DNA from 4 places in the Kocuria sabuli genome. Region 1 is predicted to be linked to each of the others. Evidence: riboswitches for the same ligand, from Rfam matches in the RefSeq annotation. Region 1 holds a riboswitch; each other region holds the start of a gene.
What was found. A riboswitch is a leader RNA that binds a small molecule or an ion and turns the genes downstream of it on or off. The one in region 1 is predicted to bind thiamine pyrophosphate.
Positions count from the first base shown of each region.

Region 1 (3,198 bases):
CAGGGCGGCCGCCGCGTCCAGCTCCTGCGCCGTGGCGGCGCTGAGGCCCAGGACGGCGTCCGGCCCGCAGATCCGCCGGGCCAGCTCCACCGGCAGGTCGGACTGGCCGACGTGCACCCCCGCCACGGGGGCCCCGGCCGCCCGGGCGGCCAGGTAGGCGTCGGCGCGGTCGTCCACGAGCACGGGCACGTCCCGGCCCACGCGCTCGGCGACGGCCATCAGCAGGGCCACCAGGTCCCGGACCGGGGCGTGCTTCTCCCGCACCTGCACCATGGTGGCGCCGCCGGCCACGGCGGCCGCCACGACGTCGGGGACGCTGCGGGGCGCGCTGAGCGCGGAGTCGGTCACCAGGTGCAGGACCAGGGCGGCGGGATCGAGGTGGGCGCTCACCGGGCGCCCGCCTCGCGCACGAGCCCGGCCCGGGCGGCGATCCGCTCCGGCGTGATGGTGTGCAACCGGTCCAGCAGGGCCACGGCGAACGAGCCGGGGCCGCCGCAGTCCGCGGCCGCGTCCTCGGCCGCCAGGGTGTAGACCGTCGTGGCGGCGACCGCCGCCGCGGCCGCGTCCGCCCGGACGGCGGTGAACGCGGCCATGAGCGCGCCCAGGGCGCAGCCGCCGCCGGTGACGCGGGTCAGCAGCGGCGTGCCGTGCGGGACCCGCACCACGGCGCCGTCCGGGGCGCGCACGAGGTCTACGGGTCCGGAGACGGCCACCGCGGCGCCGGCCTGCCCGGCGAGCGCGGCGGCGGCGTCCCGGGCGGCGTCGATGCCGTGGGTGGCGTCCGTGCCGCGCCCCCCGGCGCCGCCGGCGAGGCCGATGATCTCCGAGGCGTTGCCGCGCACGATCGCCGGCCGGTGCTGGAGCAGGTCGCGGGCCAGCGCGGTGCGCACGGGCAGCACGCCCACGGCCACGGGGTCCAGGACCCAGGCCCGGCCGGCGCGGCGGCGGGCCCCGACGGCCTCGTAGGCGGCGCCGCGCTGCTCGGCGGTGGGCGTGCCGGTGTTGACGAGCAGCCCGTCGGCGAGCTCGGCGAAGACGCCGCCCTCGCCCTGGATGTCCGTCATGGCGGGCGAGGCGCCCACGGCGAGCAGGACGTTGGCGGTGAAGTTGGTGACCACGGCGTTGGTGATGCACTGCACCAGCGGCGCCGCGGTGCGCAGGTCCTCGAGGGCCGCGGCGGCGTCCTCGGCGAGCGCCGGGTCCGGCGGCGCCGTCCCCTCCGCTCCTGCGGGGCGGGCGGGCGGGGGTACGGCATCGCGCATCTGCGACATCCCTTCGCTAGTACTGGCTAGATCAGGTTCGACGGGTGTGCTCTCAGCCGCTCGCGCGGCACCCCGTGTCAGGTGTCCCCCAGTCTAGTCGCCGCGACGCCGGGACCGGACGGCGGAGGGCCCCGACCGTGCGGTCGGGGCCCTCCGTGGGGTGTCGGCGAGCGGGGGCTCAGCCCTGGCCGGTGGGCCGGCCGCTCGTGAGGTCCTCGGCCTTGACGCCGACGCCCACGACGGTCGGCGCCCGGTCGGGGGAGCTCCGCTGCGGGGACTCCGCGGCGGTCCTCGCCTCGTGGCGCGCGCCCTCGGCGGCGGCCGCCTGCCCGGCGGTCACCTCGGCCTCGCCCGGCCGGGCGGCCGGGGCCGACGCACGCCGGGAGCGGCGGCGCGGGCGGACCGGCTCGGCCGGGGCCTCGGCGGCGGGTTCCGCCGACGGCCCGCTCGCAGCCGGCCGCTGCGCCGGGGCGGCGGGCTCGGGAGCCTCCGCCTCCTCGGCGGCGGGGGCCTCCTGCTCGGGGGCCAACTGCTCGGGGGCCGCCCCCTCCGGGGTGTTCTGGCCGAAGGCCTCCGCGAGGGAGTCCAGGCTCAGCCGCGGCGCCTCGGCGGGCTCCTCGACGGCGGGCACGTGGCCCTGCGGGAGCTCGATGACCTCGCCCTTGATGGTCAGGCGCGAGCCCTGCTCGGTCACCGCCTCGCGGTCGTCCCGGTCGGCACCGCGCTCGTCCTCGGCCGGGTCGAGGGTCTCCCCCGCCTCCTGCTGCTCGGCCGCGGCCTCCCCGTTCTGACCGCGGTTGCGGCTGCGCTTGCCGCGCCGCTTCTTCCGCGAGCGTCCCGAGCCCTCCGGCCGGGACTCCGCCGGGGCGGCGGACTCGTCGCCGGGTGCCGGTTCCGCCTCGTCCGGGGTCTCGTGGTGGGTGGCGGCCGCGATGGTCGCGAACGCCGTGCGCGCGGCATCGGCCTTCGCCTTCTCCGCGGGATCGGGCTCGGCGCCCTGGGCCTCGGCACGGGCCGGCTGCTGCTCGGCCGGGCCGCGGCGGTTGCGCTTGCGCTCGGTGCGGTTGGGCCGCTGCTGGTCGCGCGGGTCCCCCGTGACGCCGCCGGAGCGGCTCTCCAGCGGCTGCTCGTGGACGACCACGCCCCGGCCGGCGCAGTGCTCGCACGGCTCGGAGAACACCTCCAGCAGGCCCGTGCCCATCCGCTTGCGGGTCATCTGCACCAGGCCCAGGGAGGTCACCTCGGCCACCTGGTGCTTGGTGCGGTCCCGGCCCAGGCACTCCACCAGGCGGCGCAGCACGAGGTCACGGTTGGACTCGAGGACCATGTCGATGAAGTCGATGACGATGATGCCGCCGATGTCCCGCAGCCGCAGCTGCCGCACGATCTCCTCGGCCGCCTCCAGGTTGTTCTTGGTGACGGTCTCCTCGAGGTTGCCCCCGGAGCCGGTGAACTTGCCGGTGTTGACGTCGACGACCGTCATGGCCTCGGTCCGGTCGATCACGAGCGAGCCGCCCGAGGGCAGGAAGACCTTGCGGTCGAGCGCCTTCTGGATCTGTTCCTCCACACGGTAGTTCACGAACAGGTCCTCGTCCTCGTCCCACTTCTTGAGCCGGTCGAGCAGGTCCGGCGCGACGTAGGTCACGTACGCCTCGATGTTGTCCCACGCCTCGTCGCCCTGGACGACCATCGTGGTGAAGTCCTCGTTGAAGACGTCGCGGACGGTCTTGATCGTCAGGTCCGGCTCCGCGTAGAGCATCTCGGGGGGCAGGGTCTTGGTGGAGCCCGAGCGCTCCTGGATCTGCTCCCACTGGGCGCGCAGCCGGTTGATGTCGTGGGTGAGCTCCTGCTCGGAGGCCCCCTCGGCGGCGGTGCGCACGATGACTCCCGCGCCGTCCGGCAGACGGTCCTTGAGGATCTTCTTCAGCCGGGCGCG
Region 1 is NZ_JAVHZE010000001.1:89,317-92,514, forward strand. It holds gene thiE (thiamine phosphate synthase) at 1-390, opposite strand, end outside; gene thiM (hydroxyethylthiazole kinase) at 387-1,262, opposite strand; TPP riboswitch at 1,254-1,347, opposite strand; gene RE027_RS00405 (Rne/Rng family ribonuclease) at 1,441-3,198, opposite strand, start outside.

Region 2 (3,198 bases), on a different contig from region 1:
GAAGCCCTCCAGCGGCGGCAGGCCGGGGACCGGGGCGTCCAGCTCCCAGCCGCTGCAGTCCTGCTGGACGAAGGTGCTCAGCTGGGCCAGGGACTGCTCCGTCGGCAGCAGGGCGTCCACCGCCGCCTGCTGGGCGAGGGCCTCCCGCTCCGTGGATCCCACGTAGGCCACGAGCCCGGGCATCACCGCCACGCTCCCCGGGTCCCGGCCCGCCGCGGCGACCCGCCGCTTCAGGTCCGCGGTGTACTCCTGGGCGCTGGGCAGGTCGTAGGCCACGGCGTAGATGCCCTCCGCGCAGCGCGCGGCCAGGTCGCGGCCGGGCCCGGAGGCGCCGGCCTGGAACAGGACCGGGCGGCCCTGGGGCGAGCGGGGCACGGTCAGCGGCCCGTCCACGCGGAAGTGCTCCCCGGCGTGGCCGACCGGGTGCACCCGCTCCGGGTCGGCGTGCAGGCCGTCCCGGTCCCGGACCAGGGCGTCGTCGGCCCAGGAGTCCCACAGCCGCAGCGTGACGTCCACGAACTCCTCGGCCCGGGCGTAGCGCTCGTCGTGCGGCGGCATCCCCGGCAGGCCGTGGTTGCGCGCCTCGGCGTCGAACATCGAGGTCACCACGTTCCACCCCGCCCGGCCGCCGCTGATGTGGTCGAGCGAGGCGAGCATCCGGGCGGCGTGGAACGGCGTCCAGAAGGTGGTCGAGACGGTGCTGACCAGTCCGATCCGCTCCGTGGCCCGCGCCATGGCGGACAGGGCCGTGAGCGGCTCGAGGAACCACCGGGGCCCGGACCCGACGTCCCCGGCGCTGTGCCCGTCGGCGAAGAACACCGCGTCGAAGAGGCCGCGCTCGGCGGTGCGGGCGAGGCGCTCCCAGTAGGCGATGTCCCCCAGCTGCTCCAGGGGGGACTCCGGGCGGCGCCAGGCCGCCTGGTGGTGGCCGGCCCCGAAGAGGAAGGCGTTGAGGTGCAGCTGTCGCGGCGAGGTCACGGCGGCCGCGCTCAGTCGAGGACCAGTCCGCCGTCGACCACCAGGTTCTGCCCGGTGACCGAGCGCGCCCAGGGGGACGCGAAGAACAGGAGGGCGTCGGCGAACTCGGCCGGGGTGGTGACCCGGCCCAGGGGCGTGGCCGAGGCGATGTAGTCGAAGACCTCCTCCGGGGTGGCGGCGCTCGCGTCGGTCGTGCGCAGCAGGCCCCCGGAGACCATGTTGACCGTGACGTTGTGCGCGCCGAGGTCCTTGGCGAGGGTGCGGGTCAGGGACAGCAGCGCGGCCTTCGCCGCCGTGTAGTCGTGGTACGGGACCACCGGGTTCTGGAACAGGTTGGTGCCGATGTTGACCACCCGGCCGAAGCCCTGCTCCCGCATGGCGGGCAGGGCCTGCTGGACGGTGTTGAGGGAGCCTCGGACGCTGCCGGCGAACTGCGCCTCGAACTCCTCCCAGCCGATGTCCTCGGCCCCGGAGCGGGCGTCGCCGTTGAAGGAGAAGTCCGCCAGCGCGTTGTTGACCACGGTGGTGACGGGGGAGCCGAAGTGCTCGCGGGCGGCGCGGAGCAGGTCCGCGACCTGCTGCGCGTCGGTGACGTCGGCGGCCAGGGCCACGGCCCGCTCCGGGCCGTACTGCTCCGCGAGCTCCTCCGCGGCCGTCCGGGACGCGCGGTAGTTGACCACGACCTTCGCGCCCTGGGCGGCGAAGGCCTCGACGACGCTGCGGCCGAGGCCCCGGCCGCCGCCGGTCACGAGCACGGTCTGTTCTGCGATCTGCATGGGTCTCCCTGAGGGTCAGGGCGAGAGGAGGTGCGGGGCGGTCACGGCCGGGCCCGTCAGGACATCCCTTCGCCAGTACGAACTGGATCAGGTTCGACGGGTGTCGTCTCAGCAGGCTCCTCGCGTGGGGCCGGCACCCCGTGTCACTGCGGCCGAGTATAGACCCGCGCCCTCGCTGCCCTCCGTCCAGCGCGCGGGATCAGGGCCGGCGCTGCGCCGACCGCACCACCATGACCGCCCGCCGCCGGCGCCGGACCGGCGCCGCGGGCACTCAGACCGGGAGTCCCGGCGCCGCGACGCCCGCTGCCGGGGGCCGAGGCGCCGGGAGCCCTCGGCATCCCGGCCGGGGCTGTGCGGTTCAGCGGCCACCGGGGGGCCGCTCCCGGCCCGGGAGGCCGTTGCGGGTCTGCTCGCCGGTCTGCTCGCCCGTCCCGTCCTCGGCTCCGTTCCCGGCCTCCTTCGCGGTCCCGTGCTCGGCGCCGTGGCCCAGGAAGCCGCGCAGCAAGGCCGCCGTGCCCTCCAGGTGGGCCAGGGCCGCGGCCCGGGCACCGGGCGCGTTCCCGCCGAGGATCGCGTCGGCGATCTCCCGGTGCTGGCGGTCGGAGTGCTCGAGGTTGACCGGCAGCACCGGGATGCGGTCCAGCAGGTCGCTGGCCCGGGAGCGGACCTCCGCGACCGCGCGGACCAGGCTGGGGCAGCCGCCGAGCTCGGCCACGGCGATGTGGAAGCGGGCGTCGGCGGGGCGGTAGTCCTCCGGGGAGCTCTCCTCGACCTGCCGCAGGCATGCCCGCAGGTGGGCGCGGGCGGCCGCGCTCAGGGCGGCCGCCGCGGCCAGCTCGGCCGCGGCGGGCTCCACCACGGCGCGGAACACGATCACGTCCTCGACCTCCGCGGGGTCCACCCGGGGCAGGTCCTCGTCCGGGTGGGCGGTCCGGCCGGTCACGAAGGTCCCGCCGTACCGGCCGCGCACCACCTCCAGGACGCCCGCGTCCTGGAGCTCGTGCAGGGCCTCGCGCAACGTGGAACGGGAGATGCCCAGCAGGGCCGCCGTCTCCCGCTCGGGCGGGAGCCGCTCGCCCCTGCGGAACAGGCCGAGGCGGATCGAGTCCAGGATCCGCTCGACGGCCTCCTCGAAGGCGTTGCCCTGCCGGACGGGCCGGATGAGGGGGTGCGGGACGGGGTCGCTCACGGTGGCGCTCCTCCTTGCGCTGGGTCCTGCGCCCATCGTGCCACGGCCGCATCGGGCCGCCAGTGGTCCGCGGGCACAGCCGTCGCGAACTCCGACCCGCGCGGATGCAGGGTCTTGACGGTCCTCAGGGGAGACCACAGACTGTCAGCACTGACCTCATACGTCTGTTTTCAGACCTTTGCGGAACCCGGAGGGATCGTCCCATGCCCGACTCCCCAGCACGGCCGCACGACACCGACGAGTACTTCCAGCACC
Region 2 is NZ_JAVHZE010000007.1:134,678-137,875, reverse strand. It holds gene RE027_RS09385 (LLM class flavin-dependent oxidoreductase) at 1-978, opposite strand, end outside; gene RE027_RS09380 (3-oxoacyl-ACP reductase) at 990-1,754, opposite strand; TPP riboswitch at 1,802-1,905, opposite strand; gene RE027_RS09375 (FadR/GntR family transcriptional regulator) at 2,113-2,943, opposite strand; gene eat (ethanolamine permease) at 3,147-3,198, shown strand, end outside.
Region 2: another riboswitch for thiamine pyrophosphate. It lies ahead of RE027_RS09380 (3-oxoacyl-ACP reductase); the one in region 1 lies ahead of thiM (hydroxyethylthiazole kinase).

Region 3 (3,198 bases), on a different contig from region 1:
CCTCGGCCGGGCTCCCGTCGTGGCTGATCCCGCCGTCGCGGCCGAGGACGACGACGCGGTCCACGGCCTCGGCCCACACGGCCACGCGGTGCTCCACGACCACGAGGGCCGCCCCGCTGCGGTCGAGGCACTCGACCACGGCGTCCCGGACCTGCAGCACCCCGGCGGGGTCCAGGTTCGCGGTCGGCTCGTCCAGCAGGAGCAGGCCCGGTCGCATCGCCACCGCGCCCGCGAGCGCGAGGCGCTGCTTCTGCCCGCCGGACAGGGCGGCGGTGGGGTGCTCGAGCGGCAGGGGCAGCCCCACGTCGTCGAGGGCGGCGCGGACCCGCGGCCAGATCTGCTCCCGGGGCACGGCGAGGTTCTCGAGGCCGAAGGCGGTGTCGTCGCCGATCCGGGACAGCACCACCTGGGACTCGGGGTCCTGCTGCACGAGCCCCGCCCGGCCGCGCGCCCGGTCGGGGTCCGTGCCGTCGAGCAGCAGCTCCCCGCTGCGGGAGAGCCCGTCGTCGTCGTGCAGGACCCCCGCGAGGGCGTGCAGGAAGGTCGACTTGCCCGCCCCGCTGGGCCCGAGCAGGAGCACCCGCTCCCCCGGCTCGACCACGAGGTCGATGCCCCGCAGGGCAGGGGCGTCCCGGCCGGGGTGGTGCCAGCCGAAACCCCGGGCCTCGACGCGCGCCCCCGCAGCGGTGGGCGCACCGGGGCGCCGCCCCGGCGAGGCGGTCATCGCCGCGCGACCCGGCCCGAGGCCAGGCCCTGCAGCACGCCCGTGGCCGCGAGCGCCTTGACCACGGCCCACATCAGCAGGCCGGCGAGCACCGCGCCCGACACGACCGAGAAGACCAGGTAGGCGATCTGGTGACCGAGGGCCCACTCGTAGTTGGCGAGCACGTTCGAGGTGATCCCCAGGAACAGACCGCTGACCGCGCCGGCGGCCACGGCGACGGCTGCGTTGAACCGGCGGTAGCGCACGGCGGCGAAGACGAGCTCGGCCCCGAGGCCCTGGATCAGGCCGTAGAGGACCACCGTCCAGCCGAAGTGCGTGCCGAGCAGGCCCTCGAGGACCGCGGCCAGCAGCTCGCAGAACAGGGCGGCGCCGGGCTTGCGGATGATCAGGCCGCCGAGCACGCCGGCCACGAGCCAGCCCCCTCCGATGAGGGCCGTCCCGGGCGGGTAGGCCACCGAGGCCGCGGCGGTCAGCGGGTAGAGCAGGTTCGACCACGCCCAGAAGACGACCGCGCACACGGCGGCGAGAACGGCCGCCACGACGATGTCGACGACGCGCCAGGACGTGCGGGCACGGGCTGCGGGACGGTGGGTGGTGGTGTTCATCGGACGTTCTTCCTCCTGGGCTCTGCGAGCCATCGGTACCAGGAGGGGACGGGACGCCACGGGCCGCGCCGTCGGCGCGCACCCGGGGTGCACCCCTGAGATGCTCGACTCCCTTCGCCGGTGCTAACCGGAGCAGGTTCGAGGGTCTGCGGCGATCCGCACTCTCAGCGCCGCGCCGGCCTTCCGGCGGGCAGCGCTCCCCTGTCGTTCAGTGCCCCGAGTCTACCCCGGCCGCGCACCGGCCTGCTCCCCGCACGCGCAGGGGGCCCGTCCCGCCGGGGACCGATGCGGTGTCCGGCGGAACGGGCCCCCTCACGAGGTGCCTGCGGAACTCAGACCTCGGCCTGGCTCTTGGCCTTCGGCTTGTCCTCGTTCTCCATCTTGGCGACCTGGCGGGAGATGGCGACCTTGATGACGGTGCCCACGAGCCCCGTGACGAGGGACCAGATGATGATGCCGGTCCACGCCTCGTCCGGGTCCGGGTTCTTGGCCGGGGGCGGGTTGCCGGTGGCGCGCGTCCACACCGAGCCGAGCACCTTGTGGGACAGGGCCACACCGCCCAGCGAGAGGCCGGTGCCGGCGAGTTCGAGGATCTTCGTGTTCATGGACTGCTGCTCCTTGTCGTCGGGGCGGCGCGGGTGCGCCCGGTCGATCGTGCCCAGCCTAACGCGTCCGCCCCGATCCGTCAGTCTGCTGTCCGTCGACGTGCCGGCCGTCGGCGCGCCGGCCGTCCGCGGCCGGTGGCCCGGCCGGGCCCGGCTCGCCGGTGCCCCGCTCGCCGGTGCGGTTGAGCACCTCCTGCAGGTCGTCCTGCGTCAGCGTGGCCCGGTTGAGGTGCTTCGTGCGGTACGTGGAGCGGCCCACCATGTGGGCCGAGACCGGCACGGTGAGCAGCTGGAAGACCCAGCCCAGCACGATGAGCGGGACCATGACCGGGTCCCTGTTCTCCAGGGCGACGGCCGTGAGCAGCAGCAGCAGCCCAAAGACCTGCGGCTTGGTCCCGGCGTGCATGCGGGTCAGCAGGTCCGGGAACCGGACCAGGCCGATCGCGGCGGCGAGGGACATGAGCGCGCCGAGCACCATGCACACGGCCGCGGCGGCGTCCAGGACGGTGTCCAGCACGGCGCTCACTTCCCGTGCTCGGCGGTCTGGGTGGCGAAGCGCGCCACCGTGACGGACCCGATGAAGCCGACCAGCGAGACGATCACCATGAGAATCAGGTTGTCGAGGTGGCCGTGGTAGGCCATCTCCACGGCGAGGGCGGCCGCGACGATGGCCAGCAGCACGTCCGTGGCCACCACGCGGTCCAGCAGCGACGGGCCCTTGGCGAGGCGGTAGAGCGCGCCTGCGGTGGCCGTGCTGAGCAGCACGGCCGCCACGGCCACGGCGATCTCCATCACGGGCGGTCCTCCTCGGGGGTCTCGGTCGGGACGTCCGTCCGACGGCCGCCCACGATCTGCTGCCCGGCCGTGACCGGGGAGCCGATCGCGGCGCTGTCCCGCTGCTCCGCGGCCGCACGGCCTCCCCCGCGGCGCTCGGCCCGCAGGGCGGCGAGCTCCTCCCGGGAGCCCATGATCCGGATCCACGCGGCCTCGACCTGCCGCACCGACCGGCGGAAGGACTCGGCCTCCTCGGGGGTGCGGACGTTGAGCGCGTGGAAGTACAGCGTGGCCGTGGCGCGGTCGACCTCCACCACGAGCGAGCCGGGGATCAGGGTCATGGTGTGGCCGGTGGCCGTGAGGAGCAGGTCCGAGCGCGTGCGCAGGCCGACGCCCACCACCGCGTTGCGCGCCCGGGGGCCCACGAGGACCGCGATCAGCATGACCTCCACGCTGGCCTTCGCGACCTGCCACACGAAGGTGACGGCGA
Region 3 is NZ_JAVHZE010000004.1:115,792-118,989, reverse strand. It holds gene RE027_RS06165 (ABC transporter ATP-binding protein) at 1-724, opposite strand, end outside; gene RE027_RS06160 (ECF transporter S component) at 721-1,329, opposite strand; TPP riboswitch at 1,422-1,542, opposite strand; gene RE027_RS06155 (DUF4235 domain-containing protein) at 1,662-1,934, opposite strand; gene mnhG (monovalent cation/H(+) antiporter subunit G) at 1,993-2,451, opposite strand; gene RE027_RS06145 (MrpF/PhaF family protein) at 2,457-2,729, opposite strand; gene RE027_RS06140 (Na+/H+ antiporter subunit E) at 2,726-3,198, opposite strand, start outside.
Region 3: another riboswitch for thiamine pyrophosphate. It lies ahead of RE027_RS06160 (ECF transporter S component); the one in region 1 lies ahead of thiM (hydroxyethylthiazole kinase).

Region 4 (3,198 bases), on a different contig from region 1:
ACTGGCCCTCGGCCACGGGGGTGCGGGCCCAGCGGCTGCGGGGGACCACCGCGGCGTCCACCGCCACGGCCACGCCCAGGCGGCGGCCGTCCAGCGGGGCGCCGTCAGGGCCCAGGGGGCGCCCGACGGTCTCGGCCACGAGGTCGACGACGGTGGTGCCCCCGGCCACGGCGTGCGGGCGGCCGTTGAGGGTGATGGCGGTCATCGGGTGCTCCTGTTCGGGTGGCGGGGTCCGGCCGCGGCCGGGTCGGGGTCCTCGGGGGGCGCCCCGGCGGGGCGGTCGAAGCGGTGCGGGTCGGTGCTGGCCAGGTGCCCCGCGTCGTCGTCCGGCACGGCCCCGCCCAGGACCAGTCGCGCGGCGAGGCGGGCGGCCAGCGGGGTGAGCAGGACGCCGTGGCGGAAGTAGCCCGTGGAGACCACGAGGCCGGGCACGGGCTCCCCCGCCGGGCCGCGGATGCGGCCCAGGTACGGGATGTCGTCCGGGGTGCCGGGCCGGGCGCGGGCCATGGCCTCGACCAGCTCGAGGTCGGCGACGCCCGGCACGAGGGCCTGGGCGTCGCGCAGCAGCCGGAACACGCCCCCGGCGCTGGTCCCCTCGAGGTCGTCCTCGCGCGAGGTCGCCCCGATCACCACCGTCCCGTCGGCCCGGGGCACCAGGTAGACGGGCACCCCGTGGACCAGGCCGCGGACGGTGCGCTCGAGCAGCGCGGGCGCCCCGCCGGGCACGCGGGTGCGGAGGATGTCCCCGTGCACCGGGCGCAGCGGCGGGCGCCAGGACCCGGGCAGACCCTCGAGGCCGGCGAGGCCCGTGCCCGGCGCGAGGACCGTCTCCGCCGCCGAGACCATCCCGCCGCCGGCCAGGTGCACGCCGGTGACCGCGCCGTCGGCGCTGCTGCGCAGGCCCACGGCGCGGTCGTGCACGAGGCGGGCCGGCCCGCCGTCGGGGCCTCCCGCCCGGCAGGTCTCCGGCAGCCCGGGGGCGACGAGGGCGGCGAGCAGCGCGGCCACGAGCCGGCGCGGGTCGACCTGGTGGTCGTCGGGGATGCGGTGCACGGCGGACAGCCGCGGGCTCAGGGCCGGCTCCAGGGCCCGGGCGGCGCGCAGGGTCAGCGGCTCCACGGCCATGCCGTGGCGCCGCTGCAGCTCGCGCAGGTCGGCCAGGGCCTGCCGGTCGGCCGCGTCGACGCCGCAGACGAGGGTCTCGGTGGTGCGGTAGCCGACCGACCCGTCCGCCGCCTCCTCGAGGGCGGCCACGAAGGCCGGGTACGCGGCGGCCGAGTCCGTCATGAGGGGGTAGAGCGGCTCCTGCTGGTACTGGACCTCGCTGACCGGGGCGAGCATCCCGGCCGCGGCGCGGCTGGCCCCGGAGCCGGGCTCGGGATCCACCACGGCCACCGAGCGGCCGCGGCGGCGCAGCTCCCAGGCCGTGGCCAGGCCGACCACACCGGCACCGACCACGGCGACGTCGGCCCGGACATGCTCGGGGTCCGGGTACGGGACGGCAGGTGCGGGAGGCGCAGACGTCACGGGCGATGTCCTTTCCTACGGCGGCATGACCCGCATCAGGTGTGGCGGTCGGCGCTGGACGCCCTCTCAGCCCGGTGGGGCTCCCGCAGAACCGCTGACCTATCATCAGCGTGTGAACCAGCATACCCAGGACACCTCCGCCCCCGCCGAGTCCCCGCTGAGAGGCGCCCGGGCGGACAAGCTCTTCGCCGCCCGGCTCTACGTGTGCACGGACGCCCGCCGCGCGCAGGGCGACCTCGAGGATTTCCTGCACGCCGCCTACGCCGGCGGGGCGAGCATCGTCCAGCTGCGGGACAAGGGCATCGACGCCGACGAGGAGATCGCCGCGCTGCGCCTCCTGGGCCGGGTCGCCGCCGAGTACGACGCCCTGTTCGCCGTCAACGACCGCGCCGACGTCGCCGCGCTCGTGGGCGCCGACGTCTTCCACGTGGGCCAGCACGACCTCACCCCCGCCCAGGCCCGGCAGCTGCTCGGCCCGGACGTGCTGATCGGCCGATCCACGCACGACCTCGGCCAGGCCCGGACCGCGCTCGCCGACCCGGACGTCGACTACTTCTGCACCGGGCCCGTGTGGGAGACGCCCACCAAGCCGGGGCGGCCCGCCACCGGCCTCGGGTTCGTCCGGGCGGTCGCCGAGCTGACCGGCACCCGGCTGGACGCCGATCCGGAGGCCGCGCCCGTGCCGTGGTTCGCCATCGGCGGCATCGACGAGCAGCGGCTCCCGGAGGTCCTGGCGGCCGGCGCGCGCGGTGCCGTCGTCGTCCGCGCGGTCACCGAGGCTCCCGACCCGCGGGCCGCCGCCGGGCAGCTGCGCAGCCTGCTCCCCGCCTGAACTCCCCACCGGCTCCCCGCGGCCGCACAGCCCCGTCTGAGAGCATGGACCTGTCAGAGAGCATGGACCCGGACGACGACGGAGGAGTGGCCCATGGACCCCGAGCTCGACCCCCAGGTGCGGCACGCGGTGCAGCATCCCGCGCAGACCGCCCGCGGCCCGGAGGACGTGCAGCTGCGCGTCCGGCTGGCCGGTGAGCCCGCCCGGCGGGCGCTGGGCGCCCACTGGGAGGAGGGCGCCCCGGAGGACGCCCCGCCCGGCGAGGACCGGCTCGCGGCGGCCGTGCTGCTGGCCACCCTCTTCGGCGACACGTTCTGGCTCGAGCGGGCGGCCCGGCTGCCCGGCGACGTCCCCGGGTGCCCCTCGGCGCCGCCGAGCGGGCTGCTGGAGCTCACCCGCGTGCCCGGCGCCCGGGCGGCCATGGCCTCGGTCCTGGAGCGGTCCCTGCTCACGGGGCTGCTGGAGTGGGGCACGAACCCGCTGCCCGAGCAGCCGCCGCTCGCCGTGGCACAGGCCGCCCGGGACCTGGGCATTCCCGACGACGGTCGGGTCTACCGGGTGGTGCGCCGCCGGGCCGAGCGCTTCCTCGCCCGGGAGTACGACGGCTCCGAGGAGCTGGAGCGGTTCGTGGCGCTGCTGACGGAGGCCGAGAAGGGCCACCGCGAGGACGGCCCCGTGCTCTCCGGCGAGACGCTGCCGCCCGCCGGTCCGTCGGCACCGGGAGACCCTGGGTCCGGACCGGCGCCGTCGAACCCCTCGATCGCGGACGCCCCCGAGGCCCCCCGGTGGGGCGTCAGCCCGTCGACGCCCGCCCCGCCGCCGCCCGGGCAGCTCGGCCG
Region 4 is NZ_JAVHZE010000026.1:12,126-15,323, reverse strand. It holds gene thiS (sulfur carrier protein ThiS) at 1-205, opposite strand, end outside; gene RE027_RS16775 (FAD-dependent oxidoreductase) at 202-1,527, opposite strand; TPP riboswitch at 1,523-1,624, opposite strand; gene thiE (thiamine phosphate synthase) at 1,640-2,359, shown strand; gene RE027_RS16765 (hypothetical protein) at 2,453-3,198, shown strand, end outside.
Region 4: another riboswitch for thiamine pyrophosphate. It lies ahead of RE027_RS16775 (FAD-dependent oxidoreductase); the one in region 1 lies ahead of thiM (hydroxyethylthiazole kinase).